2 regions of the Zoogloea oryzae genome follow, and region 2 is predicted to be linked to the other one. Evidence: predicted binding sites of a transcription regulator. Region 2 holds the regulator's gene; the other holds the start of a gene.

Region 1 (7,546 bases), on a different contig from region 2:
TCTTGCCCTTCAGCTCCGGCTTCTTGGCGATGAGCTCGGCCGGCCACACTTCCTCGACCTTGAAGCGCTTGGAGAACTCCATGTACTGCCACAGATCGGACCTGGCCTCGCCCGGCGCCTTGACCTGCTGGCGCCAGAACTGGGTGCGCCGCTCGGCGTTGCCGAAGGCGCCTTCCTTCTCGGTCCACATCGCCGACGGGAGGATCAGGTCGGCGGCGAGGGCCGAGACGGTGGGGTATACATCCGACACCACCACGAAGGCCGCCGGGTTGCGCCAGCCCGGGTAGATCTCCTGGTTGACGTTGGGGCCGGCCTGCATGTTGTTGGTGGTGCTCGTCCAGTAGCACTTGAGCTTGCCGTCCTTCAGGGCGCGGCTCTGGGCCACGGCGTGGTAGCCGATCTTCTCGTTGATGGTGCCTTCGGGCAGCTGCCAGATCTCTTCGGTGTGGTGGCGGTGATCCGGGTTGGTCACTACCATGTCGGCCGGCAGACGGTGGGCGAAGGTGCCCACTTCACGGGCGGTGCCGCAGGCCGACGGCTGGCCGGTGAGGGAGAACGGGCCGGAACCCGGGGTGGAGATCTTGCCCACCAGCAGGTGGACGTTGTAGATCATGTTGTTCACCCAGGTGCCGCGGGTGTGCTGGTTGAAGCCCATCGTCCAGAAGCTGACGACCTTCTTCTTCGGGTCGGCGTACAGCTCGGCCAGCTTCTGCAGGCGATCCTTGGGCACGCCGGTGAGCTTGGCGGTGTAGTCGAGGGTGTAGGTCGAGACGAACTTCTTGAAGTCTTCAAACGTGGCCGGCTTGGCGTCGTTCGGGTTGTTCTTGGGCTTGCCGTCGGCGCCGGGGTAGCCGTTGAACTTGGCGTCCTTCTCCAGCGCGTGGGCCGGGCGCAGGCCAAAGCCGATGTCGGTCTCGCCCATCTTGAAGTTGACGTTCTTCTTGACGAACTCCTGGTTGACCTTGCCCGCCTGGATGATGTGATTGCAGATGTAGTTGAGGATCGCCAGGTCGGTCTGGGGCACGAAGATCATGCCGTTGTCGGCCAGCTCGAAGCTGCGATGCTCGAAGGTGGACAGCACGTGCACCTGCACGTCGGTCTTGGTGAGGCGGCGGTCGGTGATGCGCGTCCACAGGATCGGATGCATCTCGGCCATGTTGCTGCCCCACAGCACGAAGGCGTCGGCCTGCTCGATGTCGTCGTAGCAGCCCATCGGCTCGTCGATGCCGAAGGTGCGCATGAAGCCGGCCACGGCCGAGGCCATGCAGTGGCGCGCGTTGGGGTCGAGGTTGTTGGAGCGGAAGCCGGCCTTCATCAGCTTGGCGGCGGCATAGCCTTCCCAGATCGTCCATTGGCCAGAGCCGAACATGGCGATCGAGCCCGGGCCTTCGGCCTTCAGCGCGGTCTTCCACTTCTCGGCCATGATGTCGAAGGCCTGGTTCCAGGTGATCGGGGTGAACTCGCCGTCCTTGCTGTACTTGCCGTCCTTCATGCGCAGCAGCGGGCGGGTGAGGCGGTCCTCGCCGTACATGATCTTGGACAGGAAGTAGCCCTTGATGCAGTTCAGGCCGCGATTGACCTGGGAATCCGGATCGCCCTGAGTGGCCACCACACGGCCGTTCTGCACGCCCACCAGCACCGAGCAGCCGGTACCGCAGAAGCGGCAGGCCGCCTTGTCCCAGCGCACGGCGGTGGCGTTCTCGGCGGGCGCCGGGGCGTCCTCCTTCTTCGCTGCGAGGGCGGGCAGCGAAATGCCGGCCGTGGCGGCGGCCGTGGCGATCGCCTGGGTCTTGATGAAGTCGCGTCGGTTGATGGTCATGATTGAGCCTCCTCGCAGGGGGATTTCAGGGCTTCCGGTTGATTCGAAACAGGGCTGTCGCCGTCCTCGACGCCGCAGTGCTCGTAGGCCAGGGTGGCGGCGAGCACCTGCGGCACGCGGTGCAGGGCGATGAGGGTGTCGGACATGGCGGCGCCTTCGGCGTCTTCGACGGTGACGACGAGCTTGCCGTCGTCCGACATGCCGTGGCATTCGACGCCGGGAAAGGCGGTCAGGGCCGCTTCGGCCTCCGCCCGGGTCTCCGGCTTGATGCGCAGGACGAGACTGACGATGTTCATGATTGCTCCAGGGCGGAAGGAAGGGCCTTGCGGGTCACCGCCACCACCGGGCAGGGCGCAATGCAGGCGCCGCAGCCAGTGCATGCGGCGAGATCGACATCGGGCAGCGGAACGCCGCCGATACGGGGACGGAAACGGATCGCGCCGGCATCGCAGGCTTCGCCGCAGATGCGGCACTCGACGTTCTGGGCTGCCAGGCAGCCTTCGCCGATGACGACCCCGAACGACCAGGGCGGCTGCGTGGTGTCGCGGCCAATGGCGCCGCTGGCACAGGCCTTGGCGCAGTCGCCACAGAAAGTGCAGGCCGCGGCCGAGAAGTCGGCTTCCGGATACCCCCCGTCACCCCGCTGCAGGAGCCCGGTGGGGCAGGCCTTCACGCAGTCGTCGCAGCGGGTGCAACGATCGAGGAAGGCGGCCTCCACGACACTCCACGGCGGACGAAACGGCGCCGGGCCGGGCACACGTGCACCCAGAAAGCGGCGGCGGGAAACATCCATGTTGGGCTCGTGGTCATTGTCGAGGGGATCGATCCTATGCCTCCGCCCGACCGAAATCCTTGATCTATGCGAAGGATTTCCCAAGGTGTCGCCCACCACGCGCACCCCGACCAGACCGCCAGGAACATCACAATCTGTTAAAATAATCCATTGACATTGCCAGAAGGCATCACATTGACGACCAGACCCTTGCCACCTGTGCGTATCCGCCCAAGTGGACTTCTGGCTGGCATCAGGGATGCCTGGAGGCCGGCCGGGCTTGACGAGGCGCGGCTGCTCGAACGTCAGCTGGACCGCGCCCGCACCTCATTGTGGGTCACCGATCTGGCCATGCTGGCGGTCGCCACGCTCTTCGTGTGGATGGCCGGGCCGCTGATCGACCCCTATCTGGCAGTGGCGTGGCTGGCCGCGATGGCCCTGAACCCCCTGTCGAAGTTCTGGCTGCCGCGCCTCGCCCGGGGCCTCGACAGCCCCCGGCTGATCACGCCGGAGCTGGTCTGTCTGCAGGCGCTGGTCACCGCGCTGCTGTTCATCGTGATGACCAGCTGGCTGTTCCTGCGCGGCAACGACGAGCTGCGCATGCAGCTGGGCATCCTCAGTGCCGGCGTGCTGTTTGCCGAAGCCCTCAGCTACGCCCGGTTCCCCCCGGCCGGCATGGTGTGGCTCGGCACCCTGGTGACGGCGGCCCTGATCACCCTCTGGCAGATCGACCGGGAGACCAGCCTCGCCGCGGCGGTGGCCGTGCTGCTCTACGCCGCCGTGGTCACCCGCGACATGCTCGCCACGTCCCGGGAGTTCGTCGAACGCTGCCTGGCCGAGTTCGAGGCCGAGCGCCAGACCCAGATGGTCGCCCTGCTGCTGACCGACTTCGAAGACGCCTCCCGCGACTGGTTCTGGGCATGCGACGCCCACGGGCGGCTCACCCACGCCTCGACACGCCTCGCCGAAGCCCTCGGCCGTAGCGACGCGTCGCTGCTGGGGGTCGGGCTGATCGCCGCGCTGGAGACCGCCAACGCCAGCCGCCGGACCGATCTCGCCAACGCCACCCGCCTGCTGGCCAGCCGGCTCGCCAGCCACCGGGCCTTCCGCGACCTGATCCTGCCGCTGCAGACGTCAGCGGGCAGCCAGTGGTGGTCGCTCAGCGGCAAGCCGCTGCTATCCGGCCGCGGCGAGGTGATCGGCTGGCGCGGGGTGGGCGTGGATGTCACCGCCGACCAGATCCACCGCCAGGAACTCGAACGGCTCGCCACCCGGGACAGCCTCACCGGGCTGGCCAATCGCCATGCGTTCAACCACGCCCTCGACACCTGCTTCCACCCGGCCGGGCCGGCCCAGCCCGTCGGCCTGCTGGTGCTCGATCTGGACGCCTTCAAGGCCGTCAATGATGCCCACGGCCACGGGGTTGGCGACCGCCTCCTCGCGGCGGTCGCCCGCCGCCTCGAGAAGCCGCCCGGCGGCAGCACCCGGCTGGCCCTGGCCCGCCTGGGGGGCGACGAGTTCGCCATCCTGCTGGCGGGCGCTGGCGGCCCGATGGCGATGGCGGACCACAGCCGGCGCGTCCTCGAAAACCTGAGCCACCCATTCCTGATCGGCGATCTGCGCCTGGAGGTGCGTACCAGCGCCGGGCTGGCCTTCGCGCCGGCCCACGCCCACAACCGCACCGATCTGCTGCGCTGCGCCGACATGGCCCTCTACGCCGCCAAGATGAAAGGTCGCAACACCCTGGTCGTGTTCGACGAGGAGATCGGCACGCGGGTGTCGACGCGCTTGCGGCGGACCCACGAGCTGTCCGAGGCGATCCGCCGCGGCACCCTGGAGGTGCATTACCAGCCCGTCTTCGAGGCCGGCGGCGGCCCGCCGGTGGCGGCCGAGGCGCTGCTGCGCTGGCGGCACCCGCACCTGGGCCTGCTGCCGCCATCCGACTTCCTGGAGCTGGCCGAGGAGTCCGGCCTCATCGTGCCCATCGGGCTGTGGGTGCTGCGCCGGGCCTGTGCCGACGCAGTGGGCTGGGATCGCCCCCTGCGGGTGGCTGTCAATCTGTCGGTACGCCAGCTCAACGACCTGGGGCTGGTCGATGCGGTGCGCAAGGCGCTCAGCGACAGCGGACTACCGGCCCGCCGGCTGGAGCTGGAGATCACCGAATCGACCCTCGCCGACCGGCGCATCGCACGCCGCGTGCTCGAAGCCCTGCGTGCGCTCGACGTGCAACTGGCGCTGGATGACTTCGGCACCGGCTTCTCGTCGCTGTCCTACCTGCAGCACTTCGGCTTCGACCGCCTGAAGATCGACCGGGCCTTCATCCAGCCCCTGCTCCAGCCTGGCGGCCAGGCGATGGCGATGCTGCGGGCGGTGATCGGGCTGGCTCGCGCCCTCAAGCTGCAGTGCACGGCCGAGGGCATCGAGGATGCGTTCCAGCTGCGCGCCCTGCAGGAACTCGGCTGCGACGCCTTTCAGGGCTACCTGCTCGGCCGTCCGCTGACGAACGAGGCCTTCAACGCCCTGCTCGCCGCGCCGGAGGCCGTGGGCGCCTGAGCGTCACGTCTTGGGCAGGCGCCCCATCAGATAGAACTCGTCGTTGGGGCGCATCGAGGTGAGGTTGGCCAGGCGGTTGCTCATGGCAAAGAAGGCGGTGATCGCGCCGATGTCCCAGATCGCCTCGTCGTCGAAGCCGTGGGCCTTGAGGGTGTCGATGTCGGCGTCGCCCACCGACGCGGAATCCGCCGACAGCTTCATGGCGAAATCCAGCATCGCGCGCTGGCGCGGGGTGATCTCGGCCTTGCGGTAGTTGGTGGCGAGCTGGTCGGCGACGCGGGGATTCTTGGCGCGGATGCGCAGGATCGCGCCGTGGGCCACCACGCAGTACAGGCACTGGTTGGCGCCCGAGGTGGCGACGACGATCATCTCGCGCTCGGCCTTGGTGAGGCCCTCGTCCTTCTCCATCAGCGCGTCGTGGTAGGCGAAGAAGGCGCGGAACTCGGCCGGCCGGTGGGCCAGGGTGAGGAAGACGTTGGGCACAAAGCCGGCCTTCTCCTGCACGCCGAGGATGCGCTCGCGCACGTCGTCGGGCAGGCTGGCGAGATCGGGGATGGGGTAGCGGCTGACGGGCAGGGCGGTCATGCGGGTCTCCTGATGTGAGTTGTTGTCACACCAGTGTACGACGCCCCGCCGGGCTGAAAACCCCGCCGGCTCAGATCGGCGGAAAGGTCAATCCGATTGACGGAATTTGCACGGCCCGCATCAAAAACCCAGCCTGGCGGTGAGCATCGCAGTCCGCCCCAGCTGCGGCATCGTCCAGCGCGCACCGGCGACGGTCGTGTCGCCGGCGGCGGGCTCGCTGAAGCGGATGTCGAACAGGTTGTACAGGCCCAGCGCCAGTTCCCACGCCGGGCCGGCCGGCACGTAGCGCAGGTTGAGGTTGGCGATGGCGTAGTCGGGGACACGCCGCCCGCCGTCACCGGTGAGCCGGGTGCTGACGTACTGGCCTTCGAGGCCGGCGATGAAGCCGCCGCCCAGTTCGGCGCCCAGATTGGCCTTGAGCATGTGGCGCGCTGCGTTCTCCGGGCGGCCGCCATCGCCCCGGGGCTGCTGGAAGGTGTAGCCGGTGCGCAGGCTGTAGCGGTCGAGCCAGCGCTGCTCGTACTCCAGCTCCAGCCCCTGGCCGGTGAGCGGCCCGCTGTTGCGCACCACGCCGGTGTCGACGTCCGGGGCGATCAGGTCCTTCAGGCGGAACAGATAGACCGAAGCCGTCAGCCGGCCGTTGCCGATCCGTTTCTCCCATGCTGCCTCGATCGACTGCATGCGCTCGGCGCGGAGCACGGGGTTGCCGTAGATGTAGGTCGGGGTGGTGTAGAAGCGCTCGAACACCGTCGGATCGCGGAAGGCGCTGGCGTACAGCAGCTTGAAGATGCCGGCGTTGGCGGTTTCGTGGACCAGCCCGACGCGGGGGCTCCAGTGACGGTTGCCGCCAAAGCGCTGGTCGAAGCGCATGCCGAGGGTCAGCAAGGTGGCCGGGCCCAGGTTGATCTCGTTCTGGGCGTACAGGTTGAACAGGCGACTTTGCTCGCGGCTGTCGAGACACGGGCTTGTCGACAGGCCGTAGCAACCGTAGCCCGCGTCGGCATTCTTTTGATCCTGGCGCAGGTTTTCGCGCAGTTCGGCGCCGACCGTCCAGCGCTGGCCGGCCAGCGCCCGGCTGACCACCCGCCCCTCCATGCCCCACCACTCGCCCACCACGTCGTCCCGGTTGAGGACGTAATCGGGCGCTTCGGTGTAGGGAAACACGCCCCGGTAACGGTAGCGGCCGAAGTACACCCGCTCGTGCACCGTGGTGTCGCCGTCCAGCGCCTGCACGGCGCCGAGTTCGGCGAGGGTGAAGACGTCCTTCTCCCGGTGCGCCGGGTCGTTGAAATCGGTGGTGTAGCTGCCGGTGGGCACGATGCGGTCCCGCTCGGAGTGCGTGAGCGTGGCGCGCCAGTCGTTGCTGCGCAGCTGGGCGAACAGCCGCCCGCCGGTTTCGCCACGCAGCCGGGTGGCGCGGGTGTCGATACCGGCCGCGCCCATCTCGGGAAAATCCATCCCCTGCCCCTGGGCGTTGAACCCGCTGGCCGACACCAGGTAGCCGATGCCGCCATCGGTCTCGCCGCCGCGGGTCAGGCGGGCGCGACGGTCGAGGCCACTACCGAGCGACAGGGCCGCCTCGTTGCCGTTCAGGCTGTCGCCGCTGCGGGTGACCAGATTGACCACCCCGAACATCGAGTCGCCGCCGTACACCGAGGCGCTGGGCCCGCGGATCACCTCGATGCGCTCGACGAGGTCGAGATCGAGGGGAAAGGCCGAATCCACCGGCACGCTGGCAAAGACGTTCTCATTGACGCTCATCCCGTCGATGAGCACCTGGAAGCGCTGGCGGTAATCCCCGGGCGCCGACACGCCGC
Region 2 (7,546 bases):
CGTGCCGAGGCCAAAGGCCAGCATCAGCGCCGCGCCGCGCTCGGCCGAGCCGGTGACGAGGGCCGTCGCCAGCACGCTGTACACCAGCCCGCAGGGCAGAAAGCCCCACAGCGCCCCCAGCGGAAACGCCTGGGCCACCGAGCGTGCCGGCAGGAAGCGCCGGGTGAGCGGCTGGATGCGGTTCCACAGCCGCTGGCCGAGCTTCTCGACCCCCGCCAGCGCGCGGGTGAAGCCGGTGAGGTAAAGCCCCAGCGCCACCAGCATCAGGTTGGCCGCCACGTACAGGGCGAGCTGGATCGGCAGGATGTCGTTGAACAGCATGCCCACCGTGCCGATGGCGCCCATCGCCGCGCCGGCCAGGGTGTAGCTGCCGATCCGGCCGAGGTTGTAGGCCAGGTGCAGCGGCCACTCGCGACGCTTCTGGCCGGGCATCTGGATCGTCTGCACGGTGAGCGCGCTGACGATGCCACCGCACATGGCCACGCAGTGGGTGCCGCCCAGCAGGCCGATCAGGAAGACTGCGAAGTAACCGGTTTCCGGCATGGTTTCAACCCTGCAAATGAAAAGCGCCCCGCGAGGTCACGGGGCGCATAGTTTAGTCCTGACGATCCGGAGCAACCAGACGGCGAATCAGATCACCTTGGAGTAGCGGGTCCGCTCCCGGTCGGAGCGCAGGTAACGGTCGAACACCATCGCGATGGCCCGCACCAGCATCCGGCCAGCGGGCAGCACGCTGATCCACTGGTCGTCGATCTTCAGGAGGCCGCCCTTCTCCATCTCGCGCAGGTCGGCGAGCTCGGCAGCGAAGTACTTCTTGAAGTCGATCAAGTGGGCGATCTCGATGGATTCGATGGACAGCTCGAAGTGGCACATGAGCGCCTGGATGATCGCCCGGCGCAGCAGGTCGTCCGGGGTTAACTCGATGCCGCGCAGCACCGGCAGGCGGCCGGTGTCGAGGATGTCGTAGTACTCGTCCAGCGTCTTCACGTTCTGGGCGTACGTCGGCCCGACCTTGCCGATGGCGGAGACGCCGAAGGCCAGCAGGTCGCACTCGGCGTAGGTCGAGTAGCCCTGGAAGTTGCGGTGCAGGCGGCCCTGGCGCTGGGCGGTGGTGAGCTCGTCGGTCGGCTTGGCGAAGTGGTCCATGCCGATGTAGACGTAGCCGGCCTCGGTGAGGCGGCGGATGGCCAGCTGCAGGATCTGCAGCTTGGTCTCGCCCGACGGCAGCTGCGCGTCGACGATGCGGCGCTGGGGCTTGAAGAGGCTCGGCAGGTGCGCGTAGTTGTAGATCGACAGGCGATCCGGCGACAGGGCCAGGATCTGCTCAAGGGTGCGGTTGAAGCTGATAACGTTCTGCTTGGGCAGGCCGTAGATCAGGTCGACACTCACCGACTTGAAGCCGTGGGCGCGGGCCGCGTCGATCACCAGCTTGGTTTCTTCCTCGCTCTGGACGCGATTGACGGCCTTTTGCACATCCGGGTTGAAATCCTGGATGCCGACGCTCATGCGGTTGAAGCCCAGCTCGGCCAGCAGCGCGACGGTGGCTTCATCGACCTTGCGGGGGTCGACCTCGATGGAGTACTCGCCGTCGGGCACCAGCGTGAAGTGCTTCTTCACGATGCCCATCAGCTGGCGCAGCTCGTCGTGGGACAGGAAGGTGGGCGTGCCGCCGCCCAGGTGAAGCTGCAGCACCTCCCGCGGGCCCTGCAGGCAGGCGACCTGAAGATCAACCTCCTTCTCGAGGTACTCCAGATACTTGGCCGAGCGCCCGTGATCCTTGGTGATGATTTTGTTGCAGGCGCAGTAGTAGCAGATCGTATTGCAGAACGGGATGTGGAAGTATAATGAGAGCGGTTTGCCAATCCCGCCGATCGACCTCTTGCCGAGCCAGTCGCACAGCGCGTCGGAGTTGAAGGCCTCGACGAAGCGGTCTGCGGTCGGATACGAAGTGTAACGCGGGCCATTCACATCAAACTTGCGAATGAGCTCGGGGTCGAAGATCAGATCTTTTTGAGTCGCGTTCATGGGCGTGCTTCTATTAATTCCGCGAAACGATCGCAGAATCATCCTGTAATCGTATTGATGTGGATCAAAGGGCTCCAAAGGTTGGTAAATCCTCTCAAGTCCAGGTGGTAAGCGTACAGATGAATTCTGCGATTCCAGCAACAATTATCGAGATCAAGACAGCTTGTTCCCAGTGTAATCTGCGCGAGCTGTGCCTGCCGTTCGGGCTCGACCCGCGGGAAATAAACCAGCTCGACGAGCTCGTCGGCAGCCGTCGCAAGATCAAGCGTCAGCAGCATCTCTACCGCTCCGGGGAGTCCTTCGAGGCGATCTACGCGATCCGCGCCGGCTCGTTCAAGACCGATGTCATTCTGGAGGACGGCCGCGATCAGGTCACCGGTTTCCAGATGACCGGCGAAGTCCTGGGGCTGGACGGCATCAGCACCGAACACCACTCGTGCAACGCCATCGCCCTCGAAGACAGCGAAGTGTGCGTGATCCCCTTCAGCCGCCTCGAAGAGCTGTCGCGTCAGGTCGAGAGCCTGCAGCACCAGTTCCACAAGATCATGAGCCGCGAGATCGTGCGCGACCACGGCGTGATGATGCTGCTCGGCTCCATGCGCGCCGAGGAACGCCTCGCCGCCTTCCTGCTCAACCTGTCCCAGCGCTTCACCGCGCGGGGTTTCTCGCCGTCCGAGTTCCATCTGCGCATGACCCGCGACGAGATCGGCTCCTACCTGGGCCTGAAGCTCGAAACCGTCTCCCGCGCCTTCTCGCGCTTCCAGGAAGAAGGCCTGGTGGCGGTCCAGCAGAAGCACATCCGCATCCTTGACACCCCGGGGCTCAAGCGGCTGCTGAACCACCACGCCATCTGATCAGACGAGCGCGAGCCAGCCCGCCGGGTTCTTGGTGAGCGCCACTGACACAATGTACGAAAACACGGCCGCCGCCGCGGCGAGCGCCACCACGCGCACGCCGAGCGGCCGCGTCGGTCGCAGGGCCACGACACCTAGGCCGATGTAGGCCAGCAGGCCCAGCACCTTGGCGGTCAGCCAGCCATCCACGAAGGGGTATTGCCCGGCCATCCACGCCAGAGCGATGGCGCTGGCGAGCAGACACGAGTCGATCACGTGAGGCAGGCGCCGGGTCAGCCGGGCCTTGAGCAGCGGCGATCCGGTGATCGACCACCAGCCGCGCAAAAGAAAACCCGCGCCGCTCAGCACGACGCAGGTGATGTGGAGATGCTTGATGAGCAGGTACATGTCGCCTCGGATGGGGTTACGCCTTGACGACATTTTCGGGCATCCGCCCTGCCCCGTCCTTGCGGGGCCTCAACTTCAGCCGCGCAGCACGCCCACTTCCAGCGCCGCGAACCAGTTGATGAAGCGCTGCACGTCGGCGCCCTGGTAGATCGAGCCGTGCTGGGGCACCAGCATGTCGATCTCCAGCCGCGAGACGCGCTCGCACCAGTCACGCTTGGCCCGGTCGGAGCCCATCCAGCGCTTGTGGAAGGCTTCCGCGTGGCGGATGTGGCGGGAGAAATCCTCCACGTACAGCCCGCCCTGGTCGGGCGGCAGCAGCGCCGCGCCGATGTCGCCGGAGAACAGGATCTTGGCCTTCGGGTCATACAGGTTGAAGTTGCCCGACGAGTGCAGATAATGGGCCGGCACGGCCTGCAGTTCGAGGCTGCCGAGCTTGATGGTCATGCCCGGATCGGGAATCGGCACGAAGGTGGTGTCCTCGCCGCCGAAGTGGGGCAGGAAGGACTGCCACAGCCAGCTGGTGTAGCACTTGAGATCCGGCTTGAACTCCAGCCACAGGGCCAGGGACGAGATGATGTCCGGGTCCTGGTGGGAGGCGAACAGGCCGGCCAGCTTGGTGGGGTCGCACTCTGCCGACAGGGCCGAGAAGACCGCCGGAAAGATCTCGATGCCGCCCGGGTCGCACAGCAGCGCCTCCTCGCCATCGACGATCACGTATTCGTTGGTGTCGATGATGTAGCCCGGCTTGGTCGCATCGCGCGCGATCGCCAGCCAGCGGTGGTCGTCTTCCTGGAAGATACAGTGAGCCTGCTTCATGGGTTCCTAGTCCTTTACGAGCCGTTCCTTGCCGAGCACTTCGAGGGATCGCTTGATCTGCGCGATCACCTCCGCGAAATCCGTCGAGACCTGCATCAGCGCCGGGCTGAACCCGCCGCCGTAAGCCGCCTCGATCTTGGCCGAGCGGGCCAGCACGCCGCCCAGTTCGACCAGTTGCTGGGTCTCCTCGACCGCCGCGCGCAGGCGCAGGTCGAGGGCGCGCAGCTTGACCTGCTGGGCCGACAGGCGCGCCATCCCGCGCTTGCGGGCCTCGCGCACGCCGGGCACCTCGCCGGCGAGGCGGATCGCCTCGGCGAGGATCCGCGAGTTGCGCTGCTGCTGGACGACGCCGGTGACGCTGCCCACCGAGCCGGAGGTCATGTCGCGCAGCGAGGCCATGTGTCGGGTGAGATCCTGGGCGAAGCGGCGCAGTTCGTTGGAGAGCACGCCGAAGCCCAGCGCGGCGTTGCCCGCGCGCTTGGCCAGGAAGATGGCGTTGAGGGCCATCAGGTTGATCCGGAAGGCCGTCGCGACGATGGCCTTGATTTCTTCGTTGACCCGCACGATGCCGGCAAGCTCGCCGGAGCGGTGGTTGGTCAGTTTGAGGTTTCGTTCGGGCGCATTCATTCGGGGCTCTCGGTGACGGACCGCATGGGTGGGACGCATCGATCGGAGCGGTCGCCGCCCTCGATCCCATCGGGATGAGCCGGCCGGCTGCCGCGGGGAGATTAACGGCGTGATGCCGTCAAGCTTGAGCCTCCCCGCAGCACCCTCAGGAAGCCGCCGGGCGCTTCGGCGGGAGCAGGAAATCCCGCGGCCGGGTGCGCAGGCGATGCCACAGACGGCGGCGCAGCTCGCGCAGGTCGGACTTGGGCAGATCGTAGGCGCGCACGGCGGTCATCAGCGACAGGGCGAAGCTCACCCCGAGGTTGAGCACGAACATCACCCCGACGCCGGCCACCGCCAGCGTGAGCAGCCCGGTGCCGACCCACTTCATCTCGAGGGACGACGTGGCAAGGCTGAGGATGCCGGAGTTGAGCGTCACGTGACGCACATCCAGCGGCAGCCCGAAGAACTTGCCGAGCACCGGCGTCATCCCCAGCATCAGCCCGAGGGAGATGTTGGTCGCCCAGCCCGACATGTTGCGCGACACGATGCCGGCGAGCCGCATCATGCGCAGCCGCCCGAAGCGGTTGCCCAGCCGGTGCTCGGCGATCGCCTGGGGCAGCCGGTGATACACCGCCCAGTTATCCACCCAGCCACCCACCAGCGCCGCGAGGTACAGGATCACCCCGGTGAGCGCCGCGTAGAACACTGTCCCGCTATCGACCGGGCTGAGGGAATGGAAGACATAACGGGCCTCGTCGGTGGTGAGGAAGGCGTGCCCGGTGGCAAGGCGCCACGCCGCATCGAAGGCGTAGGCGCCGCAGGCCACCACCACCACGTTGGCGATGGTCGCCGCCAGCTGCGAGTGACAGATGCACGCCGCGTAATCGACGATCACGTCGAGGCGCTCGTTGCCCTTGCGGTCACGGATGATGGCCGCGAAGGCGGCGGCGGTCATCGCCGGCTGCTTGGTGGCGAGGATCAGCCCGAGCGCCTGGAGGAGCAGGAAGCTCACCGCGTAGTTGATGCCGGAGCCAAGCCCTTCCAGGAACAGCGCCAGCCCGGCGCCGGCGACGGTCATCTTCATCGCCGCGGTGCCCACCGTCAGCAGCCCGCCGCCGGCAGCGGCTGTCCAGATATGGCGGTAGTCCTCGTTGTTTTCAGCGATGTAATGCTCGCCGGTCTTGCCCGCGCGGTCGACGATGCGCCGCTGCAGGCGCTGCAAGTTGGCCCGCACCAGATGGCGCAGGCTGGCGCTCTCGTGGGCCGCGTAGGCCAGTTGCTGGAGCAGCAAGAGGACAGGCCCCGGCGAGCCGGGGTCGGCGGCCATCACCCCGACGATGGTCTCCATCCGCGTGAGGCAGCGGTCGAGCACGTCCAGCCCATACACGATATCCACGCTGATGCCCTCGGATTCGAGGCGCGTGGAGATCAGGTGCATCTCGTCCCGGCAGGCGGCCAGATCGAGCTGCCAGGCCTCGACGAGCTGCATCGACACGCGGCCCTGCTCCCAGGCGCAAAGCAGATTCTCGCCGCTGTCGGCGAGCCGCCGGAAGGGCGAGCGGGCCACCGGCCGATGCTCGCCCCGGGCCCGCAGCTTGAGGGACAGGCCCTGCCCCTGGACCCGGGCCAGGAGCAGCCGGAAACCATCGGCCATCGCGCCCTTCAGCGCCGTGCTCATCCCCGGATCATCAGCCGGGAACAGCAGATCCACGGCCCGCTGAAAGGTGGACGGCTGCAGGCCACGGATGAGGGTCAGATCCTTGTTGCGCCGGAAGCTGCGGCTCATCAGGTGCGAAAGATCGTGGTCGTCCCGGGGCGACGGGATGAGCTTGGCGGTCAGCCGGTCGCCGAACTCCGACAGAAAGCCCCGGTCGCTGGGAATCCCCACCTCGCCGAACAGGTTGGCCCCGTCGGTCTCGTCGAGGATGCAGCGGATCGCCCGGCGCACCGCGGCGGCCAGGTCGGGATGGGCGGCGAGCACGTCCATCAGCACCGCGAAACGCTGGGTGGCAGAGCCGTGCACGTCGGCCGAATCGATGTACACATCGCTCCACAGGGCACCGCCGGCCAACCAGGCGGTCAGCGCCCGCCAGGCGTCGAGCCGGTCGGGCAGGTCGGCGGCGGCCACCAGCGCAGCGAGGCGCGCGGCGAGCCTGGGAAGGTCGCGCTGCCCCTGTCGCTGCTCGGGCAGCACGGAGTGGATGGAGGTGAGCAGGGCGTCGCGGGTGAAGGCCTCGGCTAGCGCCGCGTCGAGGGTAAACGTATTTGACATAGGCAAAGTATGCCCCGAGAAGATGGATTTAGGTTCGTCCTCCTGCAGGGCGGGAAGGTTCCACCCCGCGACCCTGGCCACCGGTTTACCATCCCAACATGCTTCCGATCCTGTTCCAGGACGACCACGTGGTCGTCATCCACAAGCCGGCCGGGCTGCTCGTCCATCGCAGCGAGCTCGACCGCCACGAAACCCGCTTCGCCGTGCAATTGCTGCGCGACCAGCTCGGCCGCCACGTGCATCCGGCCCACCGTCTCGACCGGGGCACCTCGGGCGTGCTGGTGTTCGCCCTCGACCGGGACACCGCCCGCCAGCTCGGCGGCCAGTTCGAACGCCAGGAAGTCGCCAAGACCTACCTCGCGGTGGTGCGTGGCCATCCGCCCGAAGCCGGGCGCATCGACCACGCCCTCACCCGCCGCCGGGACGACGCCGAGTGGGTGGGCGACGAGACCTCCGACGCCGCCCAGCCCGCCGTCACCGATTTCCGCACCCTCGCCACCTGCGAGCTGCCCTTCGCCGTGGATCGCTACCCCACCAGCCGCTACGCGCTGGTCGAGCTCACGCCCCACACCGGCCGCAAGCA

Evidence for each region. The regulator FNR, encoded in region 2, switches genes on or off when oxygen is low (the NO sensors DNR and NnrR bind a similar motif). The targets are predictions, from matches to a motif close to TTGANCTAGNTCAA.
Region 1: the regulator FNR is predicted to act here: its motif matches at 2,672-2,685, upstream of napF (ferredoxin-type protein NapF).

The regions. Positions count from the first base shown of each region.
Region 1 covers NZ_BSPX01000017.1:36,968-44,513, forward strand. Annotated here, with positions in the region: gene napA (nitrate reductase catalytic subunit NapA) at 1-1,819, opposite strand, end outside; gene QQK25_RS07630 (chaperone NapD) at 1,816-2,115, opposite strand; gene napF (ferredoxin-type protein NapF) at 2,112-2,612, opposite strand; gene QQK25_RS07640 (putative bifunctional diguanylate cyclase/phosphodiesterase) at 2,811-5,144, shown strand; gene QQK25_RS07645 (peroxidase-related enzyme) at 5,148-5,729, opposite strand; gene QQK25_RS07650 (TonB-dependent receptor plug domain-containing protein) at 5,850-7,546, opposite strand, start outside.
Region 2 covers NZ_BSPX01000105.1:2,031-9,576, forward strand. Annotated here, with positions in the region: gene QQK25_RS21025 (sulfite exporter TauE/SafE family protein) at 1-543, opposite strand, end outside; gene hemN (oxygen-independent coproporphyrinogen III oxidase) at 631-2,025, opposite strand; gene fnr (fumarate/nitrate reduction transcriptional regulator Fnr) at 2,145-2,879, shown strand; gene QQK25_RS21040 (SirB2 family protein) at 2,880-3,266, opposite strand; gene QQK25_RS21045 (oxygen-binding di-iron domain-containing protein) at 3,342-4,082, opposite strand; gene QQK25_RS21050 (methyl-accepting chemotaxis protein) at 4,089-4,709, opposite strand; gene QQK25_RS21055 (transporter-like protein) at 4,855-6,963, opposite strand; gene QQK25_RS21060 (tRNA pseudouridine(65) synthase TruC) at 7,062-7,546, shown strand, end outside.